One region of the Exiguobacterium sp. s161 genome, then DNA from elsewhere that is predicted to be linked to it. Evidence: riboswitches for the same ligand, from Rfam matches in the RefSeq annotation. Region 1 holds a riboswitch; the other holds the start of a gene.

The links. Region 1 has a riboswitch for S-adenosylmethionine ahead of KNQ14_RS11695 (LLM class flavin-dependent oxidoreductase). Riboswitches for the same ligand answer to the same signal wherever they lie in the genome.
Region 2: it holds a riboswitch for S-adenosylmethionine, as region 1 does, so the genes downstream of both, KNQ14_RS12395 (Na+/H+ antiporter NhaC family protein) here and KNQ14_RS11695 (LLM class flavin-dependent oxidoreductase) in region 1, are expected to answer to the same signal.

What each region holds. Positions count from the first base shown of each region.
Region 1 is NZ_JACSNH010000004.1:94,737-98,784, reverse strand. It holds gene KNQ14_RS11700 (ATP-grasp domain-containing protein) at 1-491, opposite strand, end outside; gene KNQ14_RS11695 (LLM class flavin-dependent oxidoreductase) at 488-1,546, opposite strand; SAM riboswitch class I at 1,621-1,723, opposite strand; gene KNQ14_RS11690 (DUF975 family protein) at 1,837-2,475, opposite strand; gene KNQ14_RS11685 (DUF817 domain-containing protein) at 2,669-3,454, opposite strand; gene KNQ14_RS11680 (YczE/YyaS/YitT family protein) at 3,607-4,048, shown strand, end outside.
Region 2 is NZ_JACSNH010000004.1:239,508-243,555, forward strand. It holds gene KNQ14_RS12395 (Na+/H+ antiporter NhaC family protein) at 1-1,186, opposite strand, end outside; SAM riboswitch class I at 1,267-1,371, opposite strand; gene KNQ14_RS12400 (metal ABC transporter solute-binding protein, Zn/Mn family) at 1,441-2,454, opposite strand; gene KNQ14_RS12405 (alpha/beta hydrolase) at 2,625-3,614, shown strand; gene KNQ14_RS12410 (histidine phosphatase family protein) at 3,632-4,048, shown strand, end outside.

The DNA of each region.
Region 1 (4,048 bases):
GTCGGACCGTCGAGATAAGCTTCAAGTGCTTCAATCGAGTGGAACAGCTGGACGCCGAGACCTTTTCCGGCACGGTTGTGTTTCGTGATGAATGACGAAACACCGATTTCTTTTGCTGCTTGTACGATTTGATCGCGTCCGACGGCAGCCGTCGTCTTCGGTACACGAATCCCAGCCTTCCGCAACGCCGTGTATTGATTGACTTTGCTGACTTCAAGACGAAGCGCACGCGTTCCGTTAAAGACGGTCCGGTCATGCTCTTCTAACCAAGCGAGGACCCCTTCCGTCAATTCCGGCGCGTAACGATGCCCCCGCGTATGCGAAGAGGCACTCATCCGGCTGTAAAAGACGCCTTCTGGCGGCAGTTCGTCCAGCGGAACGATCCCTTCATTCAAGTGCCACTCTTCATACGGTAACTCGAGTTCTTCGAGACGTTTGATGAGATGGTCCGTCCATTCTTGATTTTCGTGGAGAATATGAATTTTTGTCATGATTGTTGACCTACCTTTCGTTTCGCTTCGACCAGTGGCATTACGTCACGAGCAAAACGTTCCATTTCTTCGAGTTGTGGTGAGAATTGTAATAAGAGTAACGTGACACCAACAGCTTCGAATGCTAGAATCCGTTCAGCGATTTGTTCTGGTGTTCCGATTAAATTCGGACGTAGACCACGGTTCGAGACGGAATAATCGTTTCGTTCGACCTGTTGTTCGAGTTGCGATTTACTGATGAAATCTTGATAACCGGCATAACCGGCGCTGTCTTCCTTAACGTCCGTGATGCGTTGCCACTCAAGAAGCGCTTCTTCTTCCGTATCCCGACAAATGATGTAGGCAGCAAGACCGAAGCTCTCAAGCGGTGCGTGTCCCGTCGCTTCCCGGCGTACTTTCATATCATTGATTTTATGAGCTACTTCTTCAACAGTGCCTCCATGCATGACGTAGGCATCACAATGTTCGACGATCGTCCGTTTTCCGGCTTCACTCTCTCCACCAGCGTAGAGCTTAATCCCCGGACGCTGGATGGGTTTCGGATGGAGTTCTGCCTGTTCGATCGTGTAGTGATGACCGAAGAAGCTGTATGGTGACGCATCTGCCCATAGTCCTTTCATGACCGTGACGAACTCTTCCGTCCGGGCATAGCGCTCATCATGTGCAGTAAAAATACCGTTGTATTGTTTTGCTTCTTCTGCCCACCAGGCTGAGACGACATTGAGCGTAAATCGCCCTCCACTCAACTGATCGATGTTTGCCGCCATCTTCGCCGTCGTCGCTGGATTATGGAACCCGGGACGAACCGCTGTCATGATCTCAAGGCGTTCTGTTGTTGCAGCAATCGCCGCTGCCGTTGTCCATGCCTCAAGACTCGGTTCCTTGATGCCTTTGATATCGTTCAAGTTCAATTCCGCAATCAACGTCGTCGAGAAGCCGATGCGTTCAGCTGTTTGTGCGACTTGTTTCGCATAATCGAATGTTGCTGGCATCTGTTCATCCTCGACGTTACGTAACCATCCCCCAAAAATCGGTAACCAAAAACCATACTCCACTCCATCGTCCCCCTTATCATAAAAAAACGCTCTTTTCGAAGTTCGAAAAGAGCGACGGTATCTTGTCCTGTCCGCTCTTATCTTCAGAAGGTATTCCTTCCTGGAAGTAGCACCTTCCGCCATAGCGGGGTTGCTGAAGTGTCTTCGGGCCAGTCCCTCGACTTCTCTAGATAAGATGTGTTGCATTCATCGTACAAAATTCACTGAACTAAAGCAACCATTAAACCGTCTTTTCCAATCGGAATTATTTCGCGCATAAAAAAATCCCGACGTCGTGTCGGGATTCCGGATTAATATGGTGCGACGAAATCTGATGTTGGCTCTGGTGCTTGTTCACCACGAACACGATCATAGAATTTGGCAAGCGTGACGCTGAAGTATGGTCCAACCCATAAGACAGCAAGACCAAGTGTAACGATTACAAGTAATGCCCAACCAATGAATGATAGGAAGAGTAAGAATGCTTCCATCTTATGACCATCCATGAGTTGGCGTGAACGCGTGATGGCCTCGAGGATACCGATCGATGGTTCATCTCGAAGGATGTAGAACGTCAACAGGTAAGAGAACGACTTGATGATACCAGGGATGATTAAGAGTAACGTCCAGAGCGCGATAAAGATGAACTGAACAATGGCCAGCCCCACCACTTTCAGGAACATACCATATGGCTCAAACAAATCCGTCACTTTCGTTTCTTCGCCACGAGCAATCGACATGGCAATCCATGTCCAACCGACTCCTACTGGAATCAATAAAATCGACACCAATGATACAACGAGATCTATACTACTAGACGGCTCATCGATATCCGATCCAAATAAATTAGGAACACCCTGAATAATACTAAACAGCAGAAAAGCTAGGACTGCAAATCCCCAACGACCGCTGAGCGACTCCTTCGCTGCTTTCTTTAATTGAGATGACATGAGTAAGGTCCTCCTTGAAAAATAAGTTCTCACCTTACTCTACGGCTTAAAATTTCTAATGTTTCACTCTTTTTTCAATAATTTCCCGTCTCGTTGCTGGTTGAGCCAAGCACGCTCAAGTTGTCGTCCACATGTTAGAACGAACGTTGAACATCGAAGCGCTTCATCGCAAACGAAATGTCATGTTTTTCGTCTATGTACGCTGATATATCTCCACAGCCGGATCCTGACGCTTATATTTCGCGACGATGACGATCAAAACCGTGATGATCACAAGCAGGAACCAAGAAGATAATTTTCCAAGATCAACGACTGCCCAGCCTCCTTCTTGATGCGGATAGACCCAGCCTTTAAAAAACGTCACGATATTCTCTGCGATCCAAATGAAAAAGGCGATCAGTAAAAAGGACAGGACGAGCGGCATCCGATAAATCGTCTGCTCGATCGTAAAATGAACCCATGACTTATAGAAAACGAGGACGACGAGAACCATCAATAGCCAGCGTGCATCGAAGATCCAGTGGTGGGTGAAGAAGTTGAGATAGACGAGACTACCGACGCTGATCGCAAGCCACGGGGGAGGAAATGCTATGAATCGTAAATGAAATCGCCGAAAAGCCTGGCAGACATAACTCGCGACGCTTGCGTACATGAATCCTGCATACAATGGAACACCAGCCACTTTCGTCAAAGCTTCTTCCGGATAACTCCAAGACCCGACGTTCACTTTGAACAGTTCAAGTGCTAGACCGATGACGTGAAACAATAAGATCAGTTTGAATTCCTCCATCGTTTCATAACGTGTGACGAGTAAGACGATTTGGACGAGAATACACCATAGCAACAAGAGATCATATCGAGCAACCGTTTCAGTAGGAAGATAACGTGAAAGAGCAAGCGCTGCGAAAATCATCACGGGAAAGACGCAACAGATGGCTTCTATATATGTAAAACGAATCAGGTGCCGGATCGCTTTCATTCGGTCATCTCCTTTTTTCTTCAGTATACGGGTCTCAATCCTCCTTCCCCTCCTTCTTAAGATGGAAAAAACGGAAAATTTCGTCTTTCTTCTTCCACTTTCCTCATGATACAGTTAACGAATCAATTATTTTAAGAAATGAGGTGCCAGACATGACGCGTCATCGCGCTTCCTGGTTGTTACGCGCTACGTTAAAGTGGGGGCTCTTCCTACTTGGTTTATTTTTACTCGCCCTTGGCTCATCGATGATGATCACAGCTGAACTCGGTGTCTCGACGTGGGATGTATTGCATCTCGGTCTCCAAAAGAAGACGCCACTATCCGTCGGAACGATCATCTTACTTGTTGGTCTATTACTCGTTTTCGTGAAGTACGCATTAGACCGCGTCACACCGCAAATCGGAACGCTCGTCAACGCGATTTTCGTTGGTGTCTTCATGAATCTTGTGCTTGGTTCTCATCTCTTACCCTCTTTTGAATCGATCTGGTTGAATACGCTCTGGCTGATTTTCGGTATCTTCATCATTGGGATGGGCGCTGGTCTGTATGTCGCTGTCGGATACGGGGCTGGTCCACGTGATGGGTTAACGCTGA
Region 2 (4,048 bases), 140 kb from region 1:
AAGCCGTTTTCGTCAATTCTGCTGCAATCAAGAGTTGCGCGCCATACGGAATGATGCCTTGGATACCACAAGAGAAGATATCGAGAATACTCGCTGATTTCTTACGATCAATCTCGTACGTATCAGCGATTTCAGCCGCCAGTGGTCCAGCGACGAGAATCGAGATCGTATTGTTCGCCGTTGCGAGATTCGTCGCACTGACGAGTGCTGCCATACTGAATTCGGCACCGCGACGCTGAGAAATCTTGCGCGTCAACGTCTCTTTCAAGTAGACGATTCCACCGTTGAACGTGATCAAGCTGACGAGACCACCCATGAGGAGTGTCAAGATGGAAATCTCCGCCATGCCCATCATTCCTTTTGACATCGAGAGGACGAAACCGCTTAAGCCGAAGCTACCGTCAATCATACCGATGATACCAGTGAGCAATGTACCACCGACGAGGACAAGGATGACGTTGACACCAAATAGCGCAAGGACGATGACAGCGAGATATGGAATCAGCTTGTAGAACTCGAATGCTTTGGCCGTTACCGCATCGCCAGAGCCAGAAACGAACGCAAGTAAGATGATTGTCAAGATAGCAGCTGGGAGAACGATCATGAAGTTCGTCCGGAACTTATCGCGCATGTTCGTTTTTTGGGTACGGACGGCAGCGATCGTTGTATCCGAGATGAACGACAGGTTATCGCCGAACATCGAACCACCAACGACTGACGCTGCTGCGATCGCAACGTTGATGCCTGTCGCTTCATGAATACCGAAGGCGATCGGCGCGAGTGCAGCAATCGTTCCAGTCGATGTTCCCATTGCCATCGAGATGAAGGCAGCGATGATGAACAGACCACTCATCAGTAATGACGGAGGTAGGAACGTCAAAGCAGCATTGACGGTTGCATCGATGGCACCGATTGCTTCTGCCGTTCCAGAAAACGTACCGGCTAATAAGAAGATGAAGACCATGATCATGATATCGGGATTTCCGGCACCCGTTGCGATTCGTTCGACCGTTTGATTGATGGATCCTTTCGTTGTGATTGCAGCAAAGATCAAAGCGATCAATGCGGCGATAAGGATCGGAAATTTGTAAAAGTCGTCATAGAAGATTCCGGCTCCGATGAAGAGGACCAGGAATACGACGAGGGGAAGCAGTGCCCATTTGTTAGGCGTGATCGTTTCATTCATTGTTGACACCTCGTTTCTCAAAGATACAAAAAAGACCCCTTCGCAAGAAAGAAGGAGGTCTTTATGAAATAAAGACGCTCTTCTTATCTCTCAAGCTTTCGCTTGCTGGATTTGGCACAGTACGAATCAAATCGTCCGCTGCCGAAACATCATTGGGCCAGTCCCTCCGTTTCTCGCGATAAAAAGAAGTCATTCAATTGTTGTAAAACACGTTTCTTACCGTACCGCATTGAGTAACGCGTGTCAACTGTACTTTACTGAAGTGCTTGTTTTAACGTCTGGACGTTTTCTTCCATCAATTTAAAATAAGAGCTGTTTTGCTGTGCTTTCGTGACGGACTCTAGATTATGAATCGTCACGGATTCAGCTCCGATTTCTTTTTGGATGACACGTGCGACCTTCGGTGAGACCGTCTCTTCGAACGCGACGTATTTCAAATCATGCATCCGTGCTTCTTTCACTAAAGCAGCCAGTTGCTTTTGTGACGGTTCATCGGAAGGAGAAATTCCCGCGATCGGCAGTTGCGTGAAACCATATCGTTCTGCGAGGTAACCGTAAGCGGCATGCGTAACGAGAAGTTCTTTTTTCGATCCATCAGCGACGGCTTGTTTGAATTCTTTATCTAGTGCGTCAGCTTGCTGATCGAACGCTTTTAAGTTTTTCTCGAATGTCGCTTTGTCTTTTGGTACTTCTTTTGATAGAGCGACTGTGATGGAACGTGCCATTGCTTTTGCATTGGTAGGATCGAGCCAGACGTGTGGATCGTATTTTCCGTGGTCATGGCCTTCTTCTTCATGCGCAGGTTCATCCGTTGCGTGATCATCGTGCCCTTCTTCTTCGTGGGCATGTTCGTCTTCACTATGCCCCTCTTCTTCATGTGCATGGAGTGTAGCATCAGATTCCAGTAAGTTGACGTCCTTACTCGTCTCGACGAAGCGGACGTCCGTGCCGTTTAGACTCTCCTGAATTTTTTTCGAATATGGCTCGAGCGTCGTGCCCGTTAAGAGGAACAAGTCACCCTTAGCAATTTCAGTGAGTTGTTTTGACGTCGGCTCGTAAGAGTGAGGATCTGCTCCAGGTGGGACGATCATCTTGACGTCGACTTGATCACCACCGATTTCGCGGGCAATAGCAGCTGTTGCGAACGTCGATGCATAGACTTCTGTCTGGGTTTTATCTGAAGTCGATGAATCGGTATTCGAACCGCAAGCGGCGAGGACACTTGCACTCGCGAAGGCGATTGTTAAAGCAGGAATAATTTTTTTCATTATATGATACCTCCATTATTAAAACGTAACAATTCCGATTTGGACTTTCTCACTATAGCGGAACGCTGGTGAAGCGTCAAGTAGGAATACCGAGACGTTCGACATCTTTTAAAACGGGGTAGAAGGATAATAAAGTGAAGAAACTAGCACGTCTTTTTGGAGGTGATCAAGTGAAACGTGAAACTGCATGGCTAATGGGGGGAGCTGCATTATTGACGACGGCAGCAGCGGGAGCGAGTATCTGGAACAATTATGGTGCACTACTTCGATGGACCGAACCCGCCTTGCCACTCACAGAAAAACAACTTGCACCGCGGACGCTCACCTACAAACAGGTGGGAGACCGCATCTTACAACTCGATCTCTATTATCCACCAGGAGAAGGACCGTTTCCAGTTGCCATCTATGCACACGGTGGTGCATTCGTTCGTGGAGAGCGCGATGACATGTTCTGCTTTAGTCCAATCGTTGATCGACTACTTGAACTCGGAGTTGCCGTCTGTAGTATTGAGTATCGTTTGTTCGAAGAGGGCAGTTATTTTCCGGATAACCTCGAAGATGTACGGGATGCGTTATGTTTTTTGAATAAGGAAGTAGAGGGTCTTCGCATTCTAAGAGGACGGATGATGGTATGGGGAGATTCAGCCGGAGCCGCACTCATGCTGACGACGGCACTTGCCCCATCTGCTTTCGTTGGTGAGCGCGATGAGCGGCACATGCCATTGATCAGTGGTGTGATCGCTTTATATCCACCGACGAACTTTTTGCTGTTTAATTTCATTCAGACTTGGATTGCCCATATTAAGTTCTACAAGGGGGGACGAGAAGAATGGCGCAAGCTGATGACGCACGTCTCACCCGTCACACATTTATCGTCGGATGCTCCGCCAATCATGCTCTTGCACGGTAAAAAAGATCCGATTGTTCCGTTTTCTCAAGCCTTGCATTTCGTTGAGAAGGGAGCGGATGTCGGAGCCGATGTTCGTTTGTTTTCCTTTCCGAATGGTACGCACTCACTTGCTAGTTTCGCTCAGACGGAAAATCCGTTAAAGATCGAACGATTGCTTGAACGAATTGAACATTTCACCTGTCAGGTACTACTGTTGCCACCTCGACAACTTCCGAATGGAAAACATGATACAATCAGTCATATTTCTTAAATGAGGGAGACAGAGACATGACTGAAATTTGTTTAGTGCGGCATGGTCAGACGGATTGGAACTTAAACGAACGGATTCAAGGAAGAGAAGATATCCCGTTGAATGCAACAGGAAGAAGACAAGCGGAACTCAGCGCCGCTTATCTATCGAATGAAAAGTGGGATGTCTTATTAGCAAGTCCCTTGTCGCGTGCCGTTGAGACGGCGGAAATCATCGGTCGTGCTGTTGGCTTAACGATTACAGCGACAGACGAGCGACTTGTCGAACGCGAATTCGGAGCCGCTTCCGGTGAACCAGTCGCAGCGATTTACGAGGCTGTTCAAGCGAACGATACGACACTTGTGCCGGGTCTTGAAACGGAACAAGCCATCCAGGATCGCGTGTTCGATGCGCTACAGGAAGCGACACGCATGTATGAAGGGAAACGAATTCTA